DNA from 2 places in the Hymenobacter sp. B81 genome. Region 2 is predicted to be linked to the other one. Evidence: riboswitches for the same ligand, from Rfam matches in the RefSeq annotation. Region 2 holds a riboswitch; the other holds the start of a gene.

Region 1 (11,679 bases), on a different contig from region 2:
CGCAAACTCAGCACGCCCGAGCGGGGCGGCATGGCGCGGTAGGCGTAGTTCTGGTAGGTAGTGTTGGTGAGGTTAAAGCCCTGCGCCAGCACCGTGAGTTGGAAGCGGCCCAGCGCAAAGCGGTGCCCCAGGCTGCCCTGCGCCAGGAAGTAGGCCGGTAGCTCGTCGTTGGCCGAGGCTGTGAGGTAGCGCGCCCCCGTGTAGCTGCCCCCGACCGACAGCAGCCAGCGCCGCCAGCTGTGGTCGGTGTTAAGCGAGACTGTGTGCCGGGGCACGTAGGGCAGCTGCAAGCCCACCGGGTCGGGGTCGGCGGCGTGGCCCCGGGTTTTCTGGGCGTGGGTGAAAGCGTAGCCCGCCGCGGCTTTCAGCTGGTAGCGGCCCTGCTGCCAGCCCAGCTGCCCGGTGGCTTCGAGGCCTTGGGTGCGCACCTGGCGCAGGTTGCGCGGCACCCAGCCGCCGCCGTTGGGCGAAGGCGCCCACTGCACCCAGTTGTCGACCAGCAGGCGGTAGCCGGTCAGCTCGGTTTGCAGCTGCCAAGGGCCGCGCCGGTACTCGTAGCGCAGGCCGCCGTCGTAGCCCAGGCCGTTTTCGGGTTGCAGGTCGAGGTTGGGCCGGCCGCCGCGGCTCCAGTACCGCTCGTTCAGGGTGGGGGCGCGGTAGCTGCGGGCGGCGCTGGCCTTCAGCCACAGCTGCTGCTGGGCGCTGGCCCACAGCTGCCACTCGGCGCCGGCGGTAGGGCACAGCGGCGCGGCGCGGCCAGGCAGCACGGGCTGGCGGGCGTTGAGCGTCAGGCGCAGGCGGGGGCTGGGGTCGTAGCGCAGCAGGGCAAAGCCGGCGTAGCGGGCTTCGCGCACCGGCCGGGGCGTGAGCAGGGTGTCGTAGCCATCGACGCGGGCTACGAACTGCTGGGCCTCGACGCCCAGACGAAGGCTCAGGTTGGCCTGCCACTGCAGGGTGTGCTCGGCCTGGGCCTGGCGCACCGAGCTGCGCGAGTGGCTGGTGCTGAGCTGGTCGTTGCGGTAGTCAATCAGGTCGCCGAACCAGGCGGCGCGCACCAGGGTTTCGCCGCGGTGGCCGCGGTGGCGGTAACCCAGCACCACCCGTCCGCTTTGGTCGCGCTCCTGGGCGTGGTCGTTGGTCGAGCCCATCAGCGGCTGAATCTGGCGGTTGGCATCGGTAAACCACGCCGCCGCCGTTACCTCGCCGCGTTGGCCCACCTGCACGCTCACGTCCTGCTGAAACGAGCTTTGCTGCTGGGCCGCGTTTTCCTGGCGCTGGCGCACCCAGCCGCTGAACTCGCGCACCGAGTAGGGAAAGTCGTTGCGGGCGCGGCGGGTCAGAAAGCTGGTGCGCACGCTCACCCGCCCGTCGCGCTGGCTGCCGCTCAGGCTGAAGGCCTGGCTGCCGAAGCTGCCGGCCTCGGCCAGAGCGCGGAGCTGGGTGCCCGCCGGCACCGCCGACTGGCCCAACACCACCGCCCCGCCCACCGCGCCGCTGCCGTAGAGCGCCGCGGCCGGGCCATGCTGTACGTCGACCCGCGCCAGGCCGGCGGCGGGCAGCAAAGCCAGATCGGCCTCGCCCAGGGTGGCAAAGTTCAGCGAGAAGCCGTGCCAGAGCACGGTGCTGTGCCGGGCCGAGGTACCGCGGATGGAAAGCGAAGCCAGCTGCCCCGGGCCGTAGGTTTTCAGGTACAGCGGGGTGCGGGCCGAAAGGGCCTCGGCCACCGTGCCGCCCTGGTAGGCGGCCAGCACCGTCGAGTCGAGGGAAGTGAAGTGGCTGCCGGCGGCGTAGCGGGCCGGGCGGGCGGCCTGCACCTGCACCGTGGGCAGCACGTGGCGCGCCGTATCGCGCACTGACTGCGCCTGGGCTGCAGCCGCGGACAGCAGGCCCGGGGCCGCGAAAATGAGCAGATACAACCGCCGCAGCGGGAAAAAGGGTAACGCGTAATGCATCCGAACCAGATTTTTCGGGGGCCGAAAAATTCGGTTCAGAACCTTGCGGCCGCCGGGCAGGCTGGCCTCAAAGCCGAGTCAGAATCAGGTAAAGCAAGCCGGCCCGCCAAGCGAATCGGCTCAATGATTCATTCTCCGCCCGTCCTCCGCAGGCGCCGAACACTGATGTCGGCATAGGCAGGTCTCCTGGCTTGCTTCGCGGCGGGCGGCCTTCCCATCCCTCGCGCGGCGCAGCGGCAGCGGTCGGCAGGACAGTGGCGGGGCGGGCCCGACGGGGGTAGAGTGAAGCTTACAGTTGCGGGGACAGCGGCCGATTCGCACGGCCTTCCCTTTTCAGCCGCGCCCCCCAATCGGGGTCTGGCCACCTATACTGGGGGCAAAGATAGCCACGGATTTTTCGGATGCGCGCAATTCCCAGGTTTCAACCCTACTGAGAAAGCCCCCGCTGAGTGGCCCGGACGCCACACGGAAATCGACGTACACGGCAGCCATGAAGCTGGATCAAGCCTTTTACCGCCGCCCCGACGTGGTAGCCCTGGCCCGCGAACTGCTGGGCAAGTACCTGTTCACTTGCATCGACGGCGTGCTCACCGGCGGGCGCATCGTCGAAACCGAAGCCTACGCACATGTCAACGACCAAGCCTGCCACTCGCACCTGGGCCGGTTTACCAAGCGTACCCGGGTGATGTACGAGGCCGGCGGCGTGGCCTACGTGTATTTGATTTACGGCCGCTACGCCCTGTTCAACGTCATCACCAACGAAGCCGGCAAAGCCGACGCGGTGCTTATCCGCGGGCTGGAGCCCACCGAAGGCCTGGTCGAAATGCAACTGCGTCGCGGGCTGAGCCAGGTGTCGCCCAAGCTGACGGCCGGCCCCGGCCTGCTCACCCAGGCCCTGGGCATCGGCACCGCACACTACGGCACCGACCTCACCGGCAAGCTGATCTGGCTGGAAGACCGCGGCGAAACCGTGCCCGACGAGCAGGTGCGCGTCAGTCCCCGCGTGGGAATTGATTATGCCGGCACCGATGCGGCCCTGCCCTGGCGCTTCCGCATCAAGGACAGCCCCTGGACCAGCCCGGCGAAGTAGGGAGCGAATGAGGCTGCAACGACAATCACCCATCCGCTCATTCACTGCTCCGTCACGGAGCCAGCCGTTCGCAGACCAGCACCATGAGGCGGCCGCGCAGGTCGGTAGTGGCCAGTAGGTAGAGAGTGCCGCCCTCGCGGATGCCGGTTTTGTAGCGGAAGTCGGCCACCGAGTCGGGAAAGTTGCGGGTGATGACGTGGGCGCGCTGTTCGGGGCCCAGGTGCGCCAGCAGTTCCTTCTTGTCGTAGCGGCAGGCGGCTAGGCAGCGGAACACGCGGCCGGGAAAGTCGGCGCGCAGCGTGTCGGAGGTGTAGAGGTGGCTGTGCTGGTGCAGCTTCAGCAGGTTGTAGCTGATGCCGATGCTCTTGAAGCCGCCGGCCTTGAGCACAGCCACGTTGGGTTCGTAGAGGTACTGCTGCGGCTCGGCGTAGCGCGACACAGCCCGGGTTTCGCGGGTTTTGTTGAGGCGGAAGGCCTGCTCGCGCCCGTCGCGCAGCAGGTTCACCGTCAGCCGCTCGGGGTCGACGGCCGGCTCGGGCCCCAGCTTATAAAGGACTTCCTTGCACTCGTTGTCGACGGCTACCACCCACAGCCGGCGCACGTGGCCCAGCTCCTGCACGGCCTGCTCGATGTCGAGCATGGGCGAGGTTTTGAGCAGCACCCGGCGGGCTTTGCGCAGTAGCAGCGGCAGCAAACCCAGAATGTCGGGTTCACAGTCGCTGAGGCGGAAGATTTTCTTGTCGGCCTTGTCGCGGCGGGCGGGGTCGAGGTAAATGTAGTCGAAGTGCCCGTCGGGCTGGCTGCGCAGCCACTGGGCCGCGTCGGCGGCGTGGCAGTGCACGTTGCGCAAGCCCAGCACGCCCAGGTTGTGCTCGACCACGGCCGCCAGCTGGGCACTGCGCTCCACGTAGTGCACTTCCTCAAAAGAGCCGGCGAAGTGGGCCGCGTCCACGCCGAAGCCGCCGGTAAGGTCGGCCAGGCGGGTGCCGCCGATGAGGGCGGCCTTAAAGGCGGCGGTGCGGGCCGACGAGGCCTGCTCGACCGACAGCGCGGGCGGAAACACCAGCTCGGCGTTGTCGGCCCAGGCGGGCAGCTTGGCCTTGGCCTTCTGGCGGGCCTGAATCTGGCGTACCAACTCGGGCACGGGCAGATTGGGATAACGGCGGGCCTGCAGGGCCAGCGTAGCAGGGTCGTCGTGCAGGTGCTCGGCTACGTATTGCCGGGCCGCCGCCGACAGCGAAACGTCCATCACAAGCAAAAAAACGCGAAACGTCGCGAAGGTAAGAAGCCCGGGTTAGCGCAGCGTCCAGCCCACCAGCAGCTGCGGCCGGCCCGTGGGGGCCGTTACGCCCAGCAGGTTGGGCATGGCGCGTTCCAGTCCCATACGGCGGGCGGCCGGTAAGGTGGCGTTGTGGGCTTCCACCGAGCGAATCAGGTGCTGGTTGGTGCGGCGCGTAATGAGGGCGTTGGCCAGCAGGCTGCCCACGGCCACGCCGATGGCCACTTTCTGCGTGGGGTTGAAGTACTGCTGCCGGTCGCCCGACAACACCTGCTGGGCGTAAACGCCGCCGGCCGTCAGAAACACCAGCCGCTCGCCCAGGTACAACCACTTCTGCCGGCGGTAGCGGTTCAGGCTGGCCACGGCTTCGGCATCGTCGGCCACGTGCGGGCGCAGCTTCTGGCCAAAGAAGCCGGCGCTGCGGTACTCGGGTTCGTTGCCGAGGGCAAACCAGAAGTTCTTCTGGACGCCGTTGTCGCCGCGCTCGGTGTCTTCGGGGCTGAGCCGGACCACCGGGTGGGGATTAAGCGCCGGCTGCTGGGCCAGCGCCGGCGCGCCCAAACCCAAACTCAGCAGAAACGACAAGGCAAGACGACGCCCGCGCGGCGCGGCGGACAGGGTGGAAACGGTCATTCGACAAAGATAACGGACAAGAACTCAGGTGAAACAGGGCGCTGCGGCTTCGGGGCAACCAACAAAAGCCAAGCGCGTTACGTTCTCTGCCCGTTGCAAATGCGGCATTCACCTTACTTCCCTTCGCTCATGAACCACTTCCTGAACCGCTTTGGCCGCCTGTTCTTGTTGGCCGCCCTGCCCGCGGCGGTACTCACGGCCTGCGGCGACGACGACCCCGAACCCACCACGCCGGCGCCCGACCAGGGCCGGGTGCTGGCCGTGCACGCCGCGGCCAACGCCAACGTGCCGGTGAAATTCCTCATCGACGACGCCGACAAGGGCCAGATCAGCTACGGCCAGAATACCAGCTACCAGGCCCTGAACACTGGCAGCCGCACCCTGAAAGTGAACGTGGCCAGCGACAACCGCAACGCCATTACCCAGGCCCTAGCGGTGGAGAAAGACAAGAGCTACTCGCTGTTTGCCTACCCCGGCAGTACCGCCCAGCAGGTACTGCCGCTGCTGGTGAGCGACGACCTGACGGCCCCGGCTGCGGGCAAGGCCAAAGTGCGCCTGGTACACCTGGGGCAGGGTGTAGCCAGTCCGGTAAGCCTGACTCAGCGCCAGGCCGTGGGCTCCACCGACCTGATCGGCAACGTGGCGTTTGCGTCGGCCTCGAACTTCCTGGAAATCAACACCGGCACCTACAACCTCGACATTGCCGCCGGTACCCCCAGCCTCACCATCCTGTCGGTGGGTGACGGAACCGGTACGGGCAACGGCAGCAAGAACTACGAGGCGGGCAAGATCTACACCATTCTGGTGCGGGGCATCGTGGGCAGCTTCGACACGGCCCTGCAGCCCAAGGCCGTTATCATCCAGCACAACTAGCCCGCTTGGGGTAGCCACGGCAAGCGGCTCGACGCCGTTTCAGCCCGGGCCGGTAGGTCCGGGCTTTTTTTGGCCGTGTTTGCGCTCAACAAATTGGTTACCTTTGCAGTTGAATTGTGAAAATTCCGACTACAATGGTGGAAACGACCTACGTACCCTACAAGGTAAAAGACATTTCGCTGGCCGAGTGGGGCCGCAAGGAAATCCAACTGGCTGAAGCTGAGATGCCGGGCCTGATGGCCCTGCGCGCCCAGTACGGCGCCAGCAAGCCGCTGCAGGGCGCCCGCATTGCCGGCTGCCTGCACATGACGATTCAAACCGCGGTGCTCATCGAGACGCTCATCGAGCTGGGCGCCGACGTCACCTGGTCGTCGTGCAACATCTTCTCGACCCAGGACCACGCCGCTGCGGCCATTGCCGCCGCCGGCATCCCCGTTTACGCCTGGAAGGGCATGAACGAGGAAGAGTTTAACTGGTGCATCGAGCAGACGCTGTACTTCGGCGAGGAGCGTCAGCCGCTGAACATGATTCTCGACGACGGCGGCGACCTGACCAACATGGTCCTGAACCAGTTCCCGGAGCTGGCCGCCGGCATCAAGGGCATTTCGGAGGAAACCACCACCGGCGTGCTGCGCCTGCTCGACCGCGTGAAGGCCGGCACCCTGCCCATGCCCGCGTTCAACATCAACGACTCGGTTACCAAGTCGAAGTTCGACAACAAGTACGGCTGCAAAGAGTCGTGCGTGGACGCCATCCGCCGGGCCACCGACGTGATGATGGCCGGTAAGGTGGCCGTGGTGGCCGGCTACGGCGACGTAGGAAAAGGCACCGCGGCCTCGCTGCGCGGCGCCGGCGCCCGCGTTATCGTCACCGAAATCGACCCGATTTGCGCCCTGCAGGCCGCCATGGACGGCTACGAGGTGAAGAAGATGGCCGACGCCGTGAAGCGCGCCGACATCGTGGTTACCGCTACCGGCAACTGCGACATCATCACCGAGCAGCACTTCCGCAGCATGAAGGACAAAACCATCGTCTGCAACATCGGTCACTTCGACGATGAAATCGACATGGCTTGGCTGAACAAGAACTACGGCAGCACCAAGAACACCATCAAGCCGCAGGTTGACCTGTACACCATCGACGGCAAGGACGTCATCGTGCTGGCCGAAGGCCGCCTGGTGAACCTGGGTTGCGCCACCGGCCACCCCTCGTTCGTGATGTCCAACTCGTTCACGAACCAGACGCTGGCCCAGCTGGAGCTGTGGCAGAACGCCGACCAGTACGAGAACAAGGTGTACACCCTGCCCAAGCACCTCGACGAGATGGTGGCCCGCCTGCACCTCGAGAAAATCGGCGTGGAGCTGGACGAGCTGAACGAGAAGCAAGCCGGCTACATCGGCGTTTCGCCCGAAGGCCCGTTCAAGTCGGACCTGTACCGCTACTAGGCCGCTTTAAGTGCCAACAAAAGCCCCGCCGGACGAATCTGGCGGGGCTTTTTGTTGGGCCTCATTCAGCTACCGTGTACCAGGGAATACCCAGGCGTCCGGGTCTCAACAGCATGGTAGCCGTGGCGCCAATGGAACTCTGGGCATAGTAGTTCTTGGTAACCGCCACGTCCTCCGGCTGCCGAAACGGCCCCCAGGGGCTGACCTTCAGGTAATAGGTAGTGGTATTGCCCGAGCTCGTGTGCTTGTCGAGCACCTTCACCGGGTACGCGGCGGCTGGGGCCTCGTCGAAGGTGGAATTGTAGGTGCTGACTGCCCCGAAGCTGTAGGCAAAGGCGCACAAAGCAATGGCAAAAGCCTGACTAAGCCGGGAGCCTGGCCGCTGCAGAAACGAGCGGGTGCCCAGGGCCAGCAGGGCAGCGAAGAAAACCGTGGCAGCCCCGACCCAGCGCCAGAGCGGGCCGTAGCTGACCAGCTCTGTATCCAGCAGAGCGCGAAGGGCCAGCAGCAGGCTGGGCAAGAGCAGGGCAATGCCAATAGAGGGGTAGGCGCTGCCTTTTTTCTCGTCGATGTTCAGCAGGCCGGGGTGCAGCCACAGCGCCCCCATGGCGGCCAGCGGCACCAGCAACCCGGCCGTTATGGCCCATTGGTAGGGCTGGGGCTGCCACCATAACCACGCCGCCGTGGCCCCGCCGGCAATGGTAAGCACGCGGGCGGTTTGGCGGGCGGCCTCCAGCTGCCGGGCGCGCTGCTCTTCGTTGAATCCCAGGGTAGGGTCACCGAGAATTTCCCGTTCTTCGGCCTGCTGACTTTCAACGTCGAGGTCGGGAAAGCGGTCGGCCAGCCACTGTTGCAGCTGCCCGTACGATTCGGTGGTGTAGCCGAACTTGACCGTGGTTTTGCTAGGTGCCTGCGCCACGACTACCGTAATCTGCTCGTTTATATGAAAACCGGCTACATCCTCGAAGCGGATTTCCTTGCTGCGAAAGGGAAAAATGTTCTGCTCGATGATGCGGTCGGCCGTTACGACCACCCGCCACTTGGCTACTACTACCAGGCTGTAGGCAAAGAAGCCCGCGAAGCCCACCATCAAAGCCGATAGGCCGATGGAAAGCGCAAGGGACGAATCGGCCTTGTTGGACCAGATTGCGAAAGCGCCATACAGAAACAACGCAATCAGCGCCGGGCCAGCTCCGTACAGGAAAATCCGCCAGCCCTTGGCCGTTCCATATTCCCGAACCGCGTCGTCGCGGAGGGTTATAGTCATAATCGAGCGGGAATAAGCGCCAGGGTGAAACAAGCCGGACGAGTCGCCAGCTGGCTCAGCGGCTCCCAACCGCAGATGCGGTTTACCTACGGCATCTTGGTGGCCGTGCCACGGACCGTGCCGCTGCCCCCGCCGTCGGCGAAGCTGTAGGAGTAGCGCAGCCGGGCACCCTGGCCCTGCACCGCGCCGAGGAAGCTGCTCAACGAACGGCAGCTGCTCGACGCAGTAACCACGAAGGACGTCTGACTGACGCTGGCGGGTTGACTAGTCGCGCACTCGTCAAAATTCGCGATGTTGACGGTGGTAGCGCCGGTTTTAGTGACCACAAACGAGCCCTGCAGGTACTGGGTCTGCGGGCCGCCTCCGGTCCAGGCCGTAAACACCATGGTGTCGCGAAACTGATAAAGGCCCGCAACCAGGTCGGCCGGGTAGCGGCAGGAGCCATTGTCGGTAGTAGCCTGGGCATTGTAATTCACCGAAGCAGGGTCGCGGCAGCCGGCTACCGGCGGCGAGGCCGATTCTTTTTGGCAGGCAACAAGGCCCAGCAACGCCAGTGCGGTAAGAAGACGAGCAAGCATGAATAGGAACGAGCTGAAGAATGAATGGGCACCCAAGATAAGCGTTCTGATGCCCGGCTGAAAGCCAGCCCGTATTTTTGCTCAATGCCCGCCGTTCCCCTTTCCGTCGTCCTCATCACCTTCAACGAAGAAGCCAACATCGGCCGCTGCCTGGCCGCGCTGGGCGAGTTGGCCGACGAGGTGGTGGTGGTGGACTCGGGTTCGACGGACCGCACCGTGGCCATTTGCCGGCAGTACGGCGCCCGCGTGGTCGAGCACCCGTTTGCGGGCTACGTCGCGCAGAAGAACTTCGCCACCGCCCAGGCTCGCTACGACCACGTCCTGCAGCTCGACGCCGACGAGGTACTGACGGATGCTTTGCGCCGGGAAATCGAACAGATTAAGGCCCGCTGGCAGCACGCCGGCTACACCCTGCCGCGCCTCACCAACTACTGCGGGCAGTGGGTGCGCCACGGCGGCTGGTACCCCGACCGCAAGCTGCGCCTCTACGACCGGCGCTGCGGGGCCTGGCAGGGTCAGCTGCTGCACGAGCGGTACGAAGTGCAGCCCGGCCAGACCGTCGGCCAGCTCAGGGCCGACCTGCTGCACTACTCGTACCCGACCATCGAAAGCCACGTGCAGCAGCTCAACCGCTTCACTTCCATTGGCGCGCAGGAGCTGGCGGCCCGCGGCAAAAAAGCCAGCTGGCTGCAGCTGCTGCTGAAACCGAGCGGGAAATTTTGGCACCTGTACCTGCTGCGCGGCGGCCTGCTCGACGGCTTTGCGGGGCTGAGCATTGCGGCGCTGTCGGCCTGGGGCGTGTTTCTGAAGTACGCCAAGCTGCGCGTCATTCACCGCTCTGCAACCCGCGCCGGCCAATGAAAACCTTCCTGGTAAGCCGCACCGACGCCATCGGCGACCTGGTACTAACGCTGCCTTTGTGCGGCTGGCTGAAGCAGCAGTTTCCCGGCTGCCGCGTGGTGCTGCTGGGCCGCGACTACACCCGCGCCGTAGCGGCGGCTTGCCCGGCCATCGACGCCTTTCTCAGCGACGACGAGCTGCGGAAACAGTCTGAAGCACAGCAGGTAGCCACGCTCCGGGACCTGCGGGCCGATGTGTGCCTGCACGTTTTCCCGAGCCGCCGCCTCGCCGCGTTGGCGCAACGGGCGGACATTCCCCTGCGCATTGGCACGCGCAGCCGCTGGTTTCACTGGCTGAGCTGCAACCGCCTCGTAGCCCTGAGCCGCCGCCATTCGCCCCTGCACGAGGCCCAGCTGAACCTGCTGCTGCTGCGCCCCCTGGGCCTGAGCAGTGTGCCCACCCTGCCGGAACTGGTACTGCTGGGCGGGCTGGTGCCGACCGAGACGCTGCGCGCGGAAACGGCGGCGCTGCTGCGGCGCGAATGGCCCGGGCAGCTCAACATCATTCTGCACCCCCGCTCCCGCGGCCACGGCCGCGAGTGGGGCCTGGCGCACTTTGGTGACCTGGCCCGGGCCCTACACGCGCGGGGCCACCGCGTGCTGGTAACCGGCACCCAGGCCGAGGGCGACTCCCTGCGCGAGTGGCTCACCGAGCACGCCGCGGTGCTCACCGATATGACCGGTCGCCTCGATTTACCGCAGTTCCTGGCCTTCATTGGCGCGGCTGATGGGCTGGTGGCCTCCGGTACCGGGCCGCTGCACCTGGCGGCGGCGCTGGGCCGCCACGCCCTGGGCCTGTTTCCGCCCATGCGGCCCATTCACCCCGGCCGCTGGGCCCCGCTGGGCCCCCGCGCCGAGTTTCTGGTTATTGACCAACCCAACTGCCAGGAGTGCCGAACCGATGCGGCGGCCTGCCGGTGCATCAAGGCCCTGGAGCCGGCGCTGGTGCTGGCCCGCGTGCTGGCTTGGCAGCCGCTGCCGCCCGCTTACCTTTAGCGCTGGTGTTTTTTCCCCGATAGCGTGAATGCTTTGCCTGAACTGACGCGCCGCTGGTACGCGCAGGGGCGTTGGTCGCAATACCTGCTGCTGCTGGCCTGCCTGGCTGGTATGGGCGGGCTGCTGTTTACGGCCCGGGCTCTGGTGGCCCTGGCCCCGGTAGCGGCCGTGGTGGCGGCCCTGCTCAACCCCCGGCTGCGCGCTGACCTGCCCCACTGGTACCGCAGCCGCGGCGCGTGGCGCTTGCTGCTGCTGTACCTGTTGCTGCCCCTGAGTTGGTGGTACACCCAGGACTGGGCCGAATGGCGGCACGAGCTCTACCGCCAGCTGCCCCTCATCGGTGTGCCCCTGGCTTTCACCCTGGCCGTACCGCTCACGGCCCGGCAGCGCCTGGCAGTGGGGGCAGGGTTTGTGCTGGGCAATGCCGGCCTGGGATTGGCCACGCTGGCCCGCTACCTGCTCGACCCGCAGCGCGCCCACGAGCTGATCAACGTGGGACAGAACGTGGGCTCGGTCACCGGCAACTTCCACATTCACTTTGGGCTGATGCTGGCCCTGGCGAGCTTCTTTGGCTTCTCCCTGGCTCGCGAAGCCCGGCTGGCCCGCAGCCTGCGCTACGGACTGCTGCTGGCCGCGGGCCTGGCGGCGCTGAGTTTGCACGTACTGG
Region 2 (11,679 bases):
ATGCAACCAGCCACCCTCGTCGAAACCCGGCAGCTGTCCTTCCGCTTCGGCGCCCGCCCCATCCTGCACCACGTCGACCTGGCCGTGCCGGCGGCCAGCATCTACGGTTTCCTGGGGCCCAACGGCGCGGGCAAAAGCACTACGCTGCGGGTGCTGCTGGGCTTGCTGCCCGCCCCGGCCGGCACCGTGCGGCTGTTCGGCCACGACCTGAGCCAGCACCGCCAGCAGGTGCTCAGCCGCGTGGGCGCCCTCATCGAAAACCCTTCGCTCTACGACCACCTCAGCGGCCACGACAACGTGGAAGCCACCCGCCGACTGCGCGGGCTGCCGGCCGACCGCAGCGCCGAAGTACTGGCCCTGGTGGGACTAAGCGCCGACGCCCACCGCCGGGTGCGCGAGTATTCGCTGGGCATGCGCCAGCGGCTGGGGCTGGCTCTGGCCCTGCTGCCCGACCCCGAACTGCTGATCCTCGACGAGCCCACCAACGGCCTGGACCCGCAGGGCATCAGCGAAATGCGCGCGCTGCTGCAGCGCCTGCAGCGGGAGCACGGCAAAACCATCCTGCTGTCGAGCCACCTCATCAGCGAGATTGAGCGCGTGGCCACCCACGTGGGCGTCATCCAGCAGGGCCGGCTGCTGTTCCAGGGTAGCGTGGCCGAGCTGCAGCGCCACCAGCACGGCCAGGCGCGGGTGCTCATCGAAACCGACGACGCGGCCCGCTGCCGCAACCTGCTGCCGCTGGACCTGGCCGACGCCGAGGTGCTGGCCGCGGGTACGCTGGCCCTGCCCTACCACTCGCCCGAGCACATGGCTTACCTGGCGCAGCAGCTGGTGGGCGCGGGCCAGCCCGTGTACGGCCTCAGCCGCCAGCAGCCCAGCCTCGAGCAAACCTTCCTGCACCTGACGGCCACCCCGGCCCGGTCAACCGCTCTGCCCCAATGAACCACGCCCTCACCTCCCGCCCTTCGGCCCTGCAGCAGCTGGGCCGCGCCCTGTCGGCCGACACGCTTAAGCTCAAGAACACGGCCGCGCTCTGGCTGAGTCTGGTCAGCGGCGCCCTGCCCGTGGCGCTGTCATTTCTGATTTACTTTTTCAAGGGCCACCAGCTGCTCAAGCCCGGGCAGAACCCCTGGCCCGACTACGTGCTGCACAGCTGGCGCACGGCCACCGGGCTGCTGCTGCCGCTGTTCGTGGTGCTGCTCACCAGCCTGCTGCTGCACGTCGAAAACAAGGCGGCGGCCTGGAAGCACCTGTACGCCCAGCCTCTGGGCCGCGGCACCCTGCTGGGCAGCAAGCTGCTGCTGCTGCTGGGCCTGAACCTGCTGGCCCAGGTCAGCTACGCACTGCTGCTGCTGGCCTCGGGCCTGCTGCTGGGCGTGCTGCGCCCCGGCCTGCTCTTCGCCGACTTTGCCCTGCCCCTGCTGCCCGCGGCCACGCTGCTAGCGCACACCTACCTGGCTACGCTGGGGCTGCTGGGCATTCAGTACGTGGCCAGCTTGTGGTGGCGCTCGTTCGTGCTGCCGGTGGCCCTGGGCATGGGGGCCGTCGTAGCGACCCTCACGCTCATGCGCTGGGAGCACATTGCCTGGATCCCCTACGCCGCCCCGCTTTTGTCGCTGCGCGACGTAGCCACCAGTGGCAGCCGCCTGCAGGTGCCGGCCGCGCTGGGTGAGGCGCACTGGCTGGCCCTGGGCTGGTTTGCGCTGGCCCTGCTGGTGGGCTTCGGGCTGCTGCGCCGCCGGGCCGAGCAGTAAGGCCGAGCCAGGATCCGAGGGCAGGTTCGCTAAGCCGGGCAGCTTCAGGGGCTTGCCCGTTTTTCGCCCAAATTCTCCTTCCCCCAGTGCAACCCCGGAGCTAGCCAACGTGACCTTTGCCGCAGGCAGATTTCCCAACCCCACATCATTGGGTGATGGAAAAGCCCGCCCGACTTCGGTCCTTTGCAGCGCCCAAGCCCACCCAGCTTGCCTACTCCGTCAATTACTTCCGCCGATTGTTTGTCCTGATGGCTTTATCGCCTGCTCAATTATTCCGCTAGCAGCTTCGTTTCGCGCTTTTTTTCCTGGCTCCTACGTGAGCCGGCCACCCCGACTGACGATACCCGGCCGCGTGCAGCGCTGCCTCGTCGCCCCCTCCTACTCTCGCTTCTCACTTCCCTCCCATCGTATGAAAAACACCGTACTGCTCATGCTGGCCTCGTCCAGCCTGCTTTCCGGTTCTGCCCTGGCCCAGGCTCCCGCCCCGGCAGCCCGCCCCGCGGCCGGCGCCCCCGGTGCTCCGGCCGCGCTGGCCACCAGTCCCGCCCCGCGCGGCAACGGCCGCATCAGCGGAACGGTGCTCGACGGCACCACCAAGCAGCCCGTGGAGTTTGCCACCGTGGCCCTACTGCCCGCCACCGGCGAAAAGCCCCTCGACGGCACCGTGGCCGACGACAAGGGACGCTTCACGCTGAAAGGCCTCGCGCCGGGCTCCTACCGCTTGTCCATCAGCTTTATCGGCTACGGCAGCCAGGTGCAGCCCATCACGCTCAGCGAGGGCAAGATGACCCTCGACCTGGGCAACGTGAGCCTGGCCTCGGAGGCCAAGCAGCTGGGTGAGGTGACGGTGACCGGGGAGCGGCCGGTGGTGGAAAGCAAGCCCGACCGGCTGGTGTACAACGCCGCCCAGGACGCCACCAACAAAGGCGGTACCGCCGCCGACGTGCTGCGCAAGGCCCCCATGGTGAGCGTGGACCCCGACGGCAACCTGCAGCTGCGCGGCTCGGGCAACGTGCGCGTGCTCATCAACGGCAAGCCCTCGGCCGTGGTGGCCAACGACGTGGCCCAGGCCCTGAAGCAGCTGCCGGCCGACCAGATCAAGAACGTGGAGGTGATTACCAATCCCTCGGCCAAGTATGACTCGGAGGGCTCGGCGGGCATCATCAACATCGTGCTCAAGGAAAACAACCTGCAGGGCATCAACGGCAACGTGGGCCTGGCCCTGGGCACCCGCAACTCCAACGGCAACCTGGCCCTGAACGTGCGCCGCGGCAAGCTGGGCATTTCGTCGGCCCTCAACGGTTGGGCCTTCTACGCCCCCGGCGTGCAGGGCGTCGACCGCGTCGACCGCAACGCGACGGGCGTGGTGCAAACGCCCGACGGGCCGCAGAACGTGGCCACCACCGGCTATTTGATGCAGCGCAACGACGGCAACGGCGGCGGCGGCGGCGGCAACGGCCGCATCGGGCTGGATTACGAGCCGGCCCCCAACCACGCCTTCAACCTGTCGCTGAACGGCAACGTGTTCCGCAATCAGTTCGACGTGGACGTGGTGAGCCAGTACTACCTGGAGCAGGGCGCGCCCACCAGCCAGCGCAACAACTTCGAGCGGGAGCTGCTGCAGAAGTTCCGCACCTACAGCTACGACCTCACCGGCTCCTACACCCGCAGCTTCGGCCAGCAGAGCCGCCGCGAGTGGACGGTGCTGGCCCAGCACAACCGCAACCGCCGCAACAGCTCCTACGACGTGGACGAGTTCGGCCTGTACGCGCCGCACGTAAACCCTTACTACCGCGAGTACAGCCCCAACGAGGCCACCAACCAGGAAAACACCCTGCAGACCGACTACGTGCACCCGCTCTCAGACAAGCAAACGGTGGAAGTAGGCGGTAAAATCATCCTGCGCGACGTGACCAGCGACTTCCGCCTGCTGAACGCCCGCAACGGCGGCGAGCTGACCCTGGACCCCACGCGCACCAACGTGTACAGCTACAACCAGGACGTGCAGGCCGGCTACGCCACCTACGCCACCTCCCTGGGCAAGAAGTACAACGTGCGCCTGGGCGGCCGCGTGGAGCGCACCGAGCTGGGCGGCAACTTCCAGGGCCAGGACGACCGGTTCAGCACCAGCTACACCAACCTGCTGCCCAACGTGGCTCTCACGCGCAACCTCAAGCAGCAGGGCTCGACGCTGCGCCTGAGCTACTCGCGCCGCATCCAGCGCCCCAGCATTTTCTACCTGAACCCCTACCCCAACCAGACCGACCCCTACAACCTGCAGCGCGGCAACCCCAAGCTGAACGCCGAGTACTCAGACAACTACGAAGTGAACTGGAACACCTTCGTAAAGGGCTCGGTCATCAACCTCACGGCTTACTCGCGCATCACCAACAACGCCATTGAGGCCAAGCGCGAAACCCGCGCCGGCACCGATCCGGCGGGCAATGCCATTACCCTGGTAGAAACCACCTACGGCAACATTGCCCGCAACCAAACCTACGGCACCAACCTGTTCGGCTCGGTGAAGCCGGTGCCGAAGTGGGACATCAGCGGCAACGTGAGCATCTACTACGTATACCTGAACAGCGCCGCGCTCAACACCTCCAACAGCGGCGTGGTGTACTCGGCCAACCTGAACTCGGGTTATAAGTTCGACAAGGGCCTGAGCCTGCAGTTCTTCGGCATGCTCAACTCGCCCCGCATTCAGCTGCAGGGCACCTCGTCGGCCTGGCAGATGTACTCCATCGGTCTGCGCAAAACCCTGTTCAAGGACAAGGCCGACCTGACCCTGAACGCCGACAACCCCTTCACCAAGTACGTGCGCCTGACCAACGACTTCGAGACGGTGCAGTCCAAGCAAACCAACACCACCAAGGTGTTCAACCGCGGCGTGCGGGTGGCCTTCAGCTACCGCTTCGGCAAGCTGGAAAACAAGCCCCAGCGTCCGCGCCGCTCGATTCGCAACGACGACCAGAAAGCCGGTGAAGGCGGCAACGGCCCCGGCAACTAGGCTTCAGAACTTAGAGCTGAGCGCTTAGAAAGGTCCATTCCTATTGGCTCCACGCAAGCAAAACCGCCCGAAGCTCCTGGCTTCGGGCGGTTTTGCTTTGCATCAGCTTGCTGGACGCTTGCGGCTTAGCATTGGCCCGCGCCCGCATAACCCGCCACTGGCAACTGGTAACTCACAACTGACAACCCAGACCCTTACCGATTCCAGATCTGCCAGGCTTCCTCGGCCTGGCGGCAAAGCATGTCGAAGCCGTTCTGGGTGCTGGCGCCGGCTTCGCGGCCGCGGCGCAGAAACTCCGTCTCGCTGGGGTTGTAAATCAGGTCGAAGAGGTGATGGCCGGGGCCGAGGTACTCGTAGGGCAGGGCCGGGCAGGCCTCGGTATTGGGGTACATACCCAGCGGCGTGGTATTGATCAGCAGCGGGTGTTCGTGAATGACCTGGGGGGTGAGGTCTTGGTAGGTCAGGCCGCGGCCCAGCGCGTCGCGCGATACCAGCCAATAGCGGATACCCAGCTCGCGTAGCGCCGCTTCCACGGCCTTGGCCCCGCCGCCGGTACCCAGCACCAGCGCCGGCCCCGTGCCGCGGTAGGCGCGGCGCAGCGAGTCGCGGAAACCGCTGTAGTCGGTGTTGTGGCCGACGAGCCGGCCGTCGGCCGCAAACTCGATAACGTTGACGGCCCCGACGCGGGCGGCCGAGGGCGCCACTTCGTGCAGGTACAGCAGCACCTGCTCCTTATAGGGAATGGTCACGTTGAGGCCCGCCAGCTGGGGGCGCCGCGCCAGCAGCCCGGGCAGCTCCTGGATGTCGGACAGCTCAAAGGCCTCGTAGCTGTGGTCGGCCAGGCCCAGCTGCTCGAACTTCTGATTGAAGTAAGTCGGGGAAAACGAATGGCGGAGCGTGCGGCCAATCAAGCCAAATTCGCGGGGCATAGACAAGGGAATACCGCCTCAAGAAACGAAAAAACCGCCCCGGAGCCTAAGTGCCGGGGCGGTTTCAGGTTGCAACGGGCGGCCGGGCGGCTAGCGCGGGGCCGAGGCGAAGCGCTGCTTCAGGAACTCAATCACCACCGGCAGCACCGATACGGCAATAATCAGCAGGGTGAACACGCCGAAGTTTTTCTGGATAAACTCGATACGGCCCAGAAAGTACCCGGCCATCGTCAGCGAGGTCACCCACACCACGCCACCCACCACGTTGTACGACAGAAACTTGCCGTAGCTCATGGTGCCGACCCCGGCAATAAAGGGCGCGAACGTGCGCACGATGGGCACGAAGCGGGCAATGATGATGGTTTTGGCGCCGTGCTTTTCGTAGAACTCCTGGGTGCGCAGCAGGTGCTCGCGCTTCAGGAAGCGGTAGTCGCGCCGGAATACGCGTGGCCCGATGTAGTCGCCGATGTGGTAGTTGAGCGTGTCGCCCAGCACCGCCGCCACAATGAGCAGCACCATCAGCAGCACCACGTTGAGCGGGCTGTTGGGCAGGGCGGCCAGCGAGCCGGCGGCAAACAGCAGCGAGTCGCCGGGCAGGAAGGGCAGCACCACCACGCCCGTTTCCACGAAGATGATCAGGAACAGGATGGCGTAGGTCCAGACGTCGTACTGCTGAATCAGCTCAGCCAGGTGCTTGTCGAGGTGCAGAACGATGTCAATGAAGTCCTTTATTATTTCCATGCGGGCGAAGATTATCCGGCAAAGGTAAGCGCCCGGGCGGCAACGTGGGCAACCGCCGCGGGCGCCGGGCCGCTCACAGCACCGGAATGGGCTGCTTGTGCTCGTCGATGGCCACGAAGGTGAAGGTGCCCGCCACGGCGTGCTGTCGCCGGGGCGAGTACATTTCCTCGACGTGAATGTCGACGGCCACGTCCAGGCTCTTGTTGCCCAGCCGCGTCACGCGCCCGATCAGCTCCACGATGGTGCCGGCCGGAATGGGCATGTGAAAGTCGATCTGCCCCGACGAGACGGTGACCATGCGCTTGCGGCTGAAGCGCGTGGCGGCAATGAAGGCCACTTCGTCCATGAGCTGCATGGCCGTGCCGCCGAACAGGGTGTCGTAGTGGTTGGTGGTGTTGGGAAATACCGCCTTGAAAATGCGGGTTTCGGCTTGGGCAATGCGCTGGGCAAGGTCAGTCATGGCAACGAGGCTGGAAAAATGGTGGCGGACATACGGCGGCGCCGCGCCCCGGCAGCCTCTGCCCGGACCTCACCAAAACGCGCCCGCCCCGTTGCGGCTCAGCCACCAACGACAAACGCAGGAATTTCCCGGGCCGGACGGGTGCTTCAGGTCGCGAAAGCACGCATCACGAAGTAGCCGGGCAAGTATCTGGCTTATACTCCACCCCTGGGCGCCGCCGCCCGGTGGAGTACTTACAGTTGCGCGTCAGCCCGTGAGTTGCACACGGTTCCTTGTTCGTTTCGGCCCTGAAGGGGCGAAAACCCGGCTACAGCAAATGTGAATGGCAAAGAACGGGCTGCAAGTATAACAGCTCCCGCCCCGATCGGCCTGCGGCCCCCGCAGAGTGCAGTCCGCTGCGGTTCTGCACCAGCGCCGCTGCTACTGCTTCAGCAAGGTCGTGCTTGGTACGGCGCCCGAGCCCAGGCGCAGGTGGTATAAACCAGCCGGCAGCAGGTTGCCGGGCACTACCGTTTCGCGCCCCGTAACCTGCCCCTGACTCCGCACCCGCCCCAGGGCATCGAACAGGTAATAAGGCCCCCGGTAATCGGTGCGCAGCTGCCAACTGTCGGCGCTGGGGTTGGGGTAGGCTTCGGCCAACACCGGAGAAGCTCCGCGCGGCCGCGCGGCCAGCACGGTGCCACTGCTGCTGCCGAAGTAGTTTACCCGGCGCACCTCGCCCGCGGCGGTGCGAAAGCGGGGCTCTACTTGAATCCACCAGTAGCGCCACCGCCCGGCCACGGCAGCGCGGGCTACTACGAAGCCCGGCACCCCGTCGCGGAAAAACCCGCGGCCACCGGTGCCGCCGCTGCCGGTCACCTCGTAGTCGAGGTAGCCGCCGCTTTGCCAACTCAGCCCGCCCGCAATCAGCTGCCCGGCCTGAAACCGCTCGGCGCTGTCGAACTCGAAGGAGTCGCAGGCAATTTCGAAGCCGGGATGCAGCCGCGCCAGCCTGAACGTGCGCGTGCTGGTGCCGGGCCCCGGGGGCACGAAGATGTCGTTGCTGAACACTACGTCATCTACGCCGTCGGCGTCGAGGTCGAGGCGCGCGGCGGCTGTGAGCGAAGCCGGGGCCAGCCGCGGCGACTCCCACCCGACCGGCCACGTAGCGGCCCCCAGGGGGTGTACTACCTGCGCCCGGCTCAGGCCGGGCGCGGCCAGGAACAGCAGCAAACCAAGGGTTCGTTTTGTCGGCATAGAATCAGGCCTGGGCGAACCTTGTTGTCCGCGCCTTCGCCGTTGAAAGTAAGCGTAGCCGGCCGGAAGCACTGCTCTGCGGCTGATTTATTGCCCCTGCTTCGGCCGGCGACTGGGCAAGCCGGACCGCCCGAGTCCGGCTGAGGTTTAGTTGATCGGCTCCCGGGGCACTCCTGCCTGCGCGGGTTCTTCCCAGCGGCGGAAGCCGGGCAAAAACCAAGCAGCCGGCGCGGGGCCGGCTGCTGGTTGGTCATCGAGAAAGGTCGGCGCTTAGCCCCGCGGCATGGAGGTGCCGGGCTTGCCGGGCGCTTTCACTTCGGGCTTGAACATCTCGTCGACCCCATCCATGTCGAGGAAGTGGGTGAAGGTGTCGCCGCGCAAGCCCAGGCGGATGGTTTCCAAACTCACGATTTCGTTGGGGGCGATGTTGCCCAGGTTCACGTTGGCGCCGAGCAGCTTGATAAACCATACCTGCTGGGCTTTCTGCGGGGCTTCCCAGAGAATCTTCTCGAAGGGAATCTGGGTCAGGATTTCCTCAACCAGGCCCGAGCGCACTTCGCCGGTCGAGCGGAACAAGCCCACGTTGCCGGCCTCGCGGGCCTCGCCAATCACCTTCACGGCACCTGCTTCGAGCTCGGTGCGCATCTGCTGAATCCACTTGTAGGGCGGGATGATCTTCTCGGCGTCCTTGGAGCCGACCTCCGACAGCACCTTCACCTGGCCCGAGAGCTGGCGGATGAATTCCAGCTTCTGCTCGTGCACCAGGTCGATGGAGCCGTCCGACACCTCGGCGTATTCCATGCCGAACTGGTCGAGCAGGCGGCGGTAGTCGTCGAACTGCCCGCGGATGATGAAGGCTTCGAACAGGGTGCCGCCGAAGTATACCGGAATGCCGGCCGCCTTGTAGGCGTCGAGCTTGCGCTGCAGGTTGCCCGTGACGTAGGAGGTGGCCCAGCCCAGCTTCACGATGTCGGTGTAGGCGGCGCCCACCTCCAGGAAGTCTTCGACTTCGCGCACGCTCAGGCCCTTGTCCATGACCATGGTGAAGCCTTGTTCGCGGGGTTTCTGGGTGCGCTCGGGCAGCTGCGAGAGAGAGTAGTTCATTCTTTGGGGTCTTGGAAGCTTGGGGTCTGGGGGGCGTGGCCCGCCGACCCGGCCGCAACGCGGCGCGGCAAAAGTACGCCCAAACCCCAAACTGCCGGGCTAAAAAACCGCCCCGCCCGTTTAGCCCGCAACAAGCGGCCAAACGGGCGGGGCGGGTAAAAGCCTAACCAAGCTGGCTTTGAAACGGCGACGTTCAAGCCCGGCCGTTCCCCATCTTATTTCCGGTACTGATCGATGAGGCGGGTAAGGGCCCGCTGCTGCTCCAGCTCAGGAAAGAACTCAAACAGCATCCGGTGCTTGTCGAAGTCGAGCAGCAAGGCGTTTTCCAGTACGTCGTAGGCCTGCCGGTAGCGGCCGGCGGCCAGCAGGTAGGCGCACAGGCGGTAGAGCAGCTCGGCATCGGCGGGCTGCAGCTCGGTGGCGGTGCGCATCAGGTCGATGGCCGCGTCGAAGTTGCCCTGCTCGTAGAGAATGGCGCTCCAGTTGATCCAGCCCTCGGGCGCGTCGGGCGCCACCTGGGTGGCCCGGTCGTAGGCTTCAATGGCGCTGACCACATTGCCCACCTGGTACTCGGCCCGGCCCAAAGCCAGCCAGTACTCGGCGCTTTCGTCAAACAACGTCACGGCCTTGCGGTAGAAGTGCAAGGCCTCAAACCATTTTTCCTGGGCGTCCAGAATCACGCCGATGCCGAACCAGGCCTCGTCCATGTCGGGGTTCAGGTCGAGGGCCTTCTGGTAGAAGCGGCGGGCCGTGTCCCACTCGGCCAGCTTCTCGTGGCACTCGCCGATGTTGCACAGCGCCTCGGCAGTGGGCTCCCCGGCCGGATAGCTCAGCTCAAACTCCTCGATGGCGCGGCGGTACTGCTCCAGGCTCACGTAGGTGCTGGCCAGGTAGGCGTGCGCCTCGTAGAACTTGGGGTCGATGACGATGGCGTAGTCGAAAGCGGCCACGGTATCGTCGTAGCGGCCGGCCTTGTAGTAAGCCTGCCCCAGGTTGTACCAGGCAATGGCCGAGTACGGGTCTTCGTCGGTGAAACGGCGGAAAAACTCCAGGTTTTTCTCCAGGCGCCCCGACACTTCCAGGCAGTAGAGCAGCTCCTGCACGGCCGCGTCGTTGTCGAAGTTCAGGCGCAGGCTCTGCTTGTAGTTGCGGGCCGCGCTCTTGAACTTCTGCCACTGCTGGTAGGCTAGGCCGAGGTTGAAGTAAATGTCGTCGCGGTCGGGGGCGCGCTGAATGGCCTGCTCGAAGTAGCCCACGGCCGCGGCCAAGTCGCCGCGCTGGGTGGCAATGATGCCGCGGGTCACGGCCACGTCGGCGTTGTCCGGCTCGCGGGTGGCCACCTCGTCGATCTGGGCCAGGGCCGCGTCGTACTCGCCGCGCATGGCCAGCACCTGGGCGCGGTCGACCAGCAGCTCGTTGGAAAACGGGTACTGGGCCACGGCGGCTTCGCAGGCCTGCAGGGCGCGGTCGTACTGGGTGCTGGTGGTATAGTGGTCGATAATGGTTTCAAAATCGCCCAGGTCGAAAAACACCGGCTCGCCCTCGTCCATCATGCGCTCAAAGCGGCGCACGGTGGCCAGGATTTCGTCGCGTTCTTCGGATGGTTCGTTCATTCTCATGCGTTCTGCTTCACTGCTCTACCGGCCCACTGTAAGGATTCAAAGCCGTTAACTGCCGGGCCCGCCCACGGCGCGCCGGGCCCTAGGATACAACAACCCCGCCCGGCGCGGGGGAGTTCGACCGCGCCGCCAAAGCGGCGCAGCACCAGGCAATGGTTTCGGCCAGGGGCCGGAACTGCTGCCCCGTGGCCGCCAGCACCTTGGACGAGCGGTACTCCACCGGCCGGCGGCTGGCCCGGGCGGTGTCTTTGGTGATAAGCGGACGCGAGCCGGTGAGGGCGCCGCGCGCGCGCTCCAGGCGCCAGATAACCTCGGCGGCCCAGCCCGGCACGGCCACCGTGGGCGGCTTTTTGCCGAAGCAGGCGGCGGCCTGGGCAAAAAAGTCGCGCAGTGGCAGGCTGGCCGCGCTCAGCACGTACCGCTCGCCCTGCAGGGCGGGCCGGTCCAGCGTCAGGCGCAGCATGGCTTCCACCACGTCGCGCACGTCCACAAAATTAATGCTTCCGGGAGTGTAAAACGAATGCTCCTGCCAGGCATAACGAAACAGCCGGGTGCTGCTGCGCGTCCAGTCGGTAGCGCCCAGCACCACGGCCGGGTTCACGACAACGGCATTCAGCCCCTCCGACACCCCGCGCCACACTTCCAGCTCGCCCAGGTACTTGGAAGTGGCGTAGGTTGAATGCTCGGCGTTCAGGTCCCACTTGGCGGTTTCGTCGAGCACCGGCGAGGCCGCCAGCTCGGGCAGCCCGCCCAGGGCCGCCACCGACGAAACGTGGCACAGCCGCACCCCGGCTTGGGCCAAGCAGGCATCGACCACGGCCGCGGT

What was found. A riboswitch is a leader RNA that binds a small molecule or an ion and turns the genes downstream of it on or off. The one in region 2 is predicted to bind cobalamin.
Region 1: another riboswitch for cobalamin. It lies ahead of ACE191_RS16950 (TonB-dependent receptor); the one in region 2 lies ahead of ACE191_RS11220 (acyl-CoA thioesterase).

What each region holds. Positions count from the first base shown of each region.
Region 1 covers NZ_JBIYZW010000003.1:18,818-30,496, forward strand. The annotation lists gene ACE191_RS16950 (TonB-dependent receptor) at 1-1,916, opposite strand, end outside; cobalamin riboswitch at 2,111-2,336, opposite strand; gene ACE191_RS16955 (DNA-3-methyladenine glycosylase) at 2,443-3,042, shown strand; gene ACE191_RS16960 (hypothetical protein) at 3,095-4,291, opposite strand; gene ACE191_RS16965 (hypothetical protein) at 4,337-4,954, opposite strand; gene ACE191_RS16970 (DUF4397 domain-containing protein) at 5,084-5,827, shown strand; gene ahcY (adenosylhomocysteinase) at 5,962-7,272, shown strand; gene ACE191_RS16980 (hypothetical protein) at 7,334-8,539, opposite strand; gene ACE191_RS16985 (hypothetical protein) at 8,626-9,117, opposite strand; gene ACE191_RS16990 (glycosyltransferase family 2 protein) at 9,202-9,978, shown strand; gene ACE191_RS16995 (glycosyltransferase family 9 protein) at 9,975-11,012, shown strand; gene ACE191_RS17000 (O-antigen ligase family protein) at 11,037-11,679, shown strand, end outside.
Region 2 covers NZ_JBIYZW010000002.1:5,575-17,253, forward strand. The annotation lists gene ACE191_RS11195 (ABC transporter ATP-binding protein) at 1-942, shown strand; gene ACE191_RS11200 (ABC transporter permease) at 939-1,754, shown strand; gene ACE191_RS11205 (TonB-dependent receptor domain-containing protein) at 2,164-4,764, shown strand; gene ACE191_RS11210 (shikimate dehydrogenase family protein) at 4,959-5,693, opposite strand; gene ACE191_RS11215 (DedA family protein) at 5,784-6,434, opposite strand; gene ACE191_RS11220 (acyl-CoA thioesterase) at 6,508-6,894, opposite strand; cobalamin riboswitch at 7,057-7,216, opposite strand; gene ACE191_RS11225 (T9SS type A sorting domain-containing protein) at 7,315-8,130, opposite strand; gene ACE191_RS11230 (phosphosulfolactate synthase) at 8,401-9,234, opposite strand; gene ACE191_RS11235 (tetratricopeptide repeat protein) at 9,450-10,847, opposite strand; gene ACE191_RS11240 (NAD-dependent epimerase/dehydratase family protein) at 10,936-11,679, opposite strand, start outside.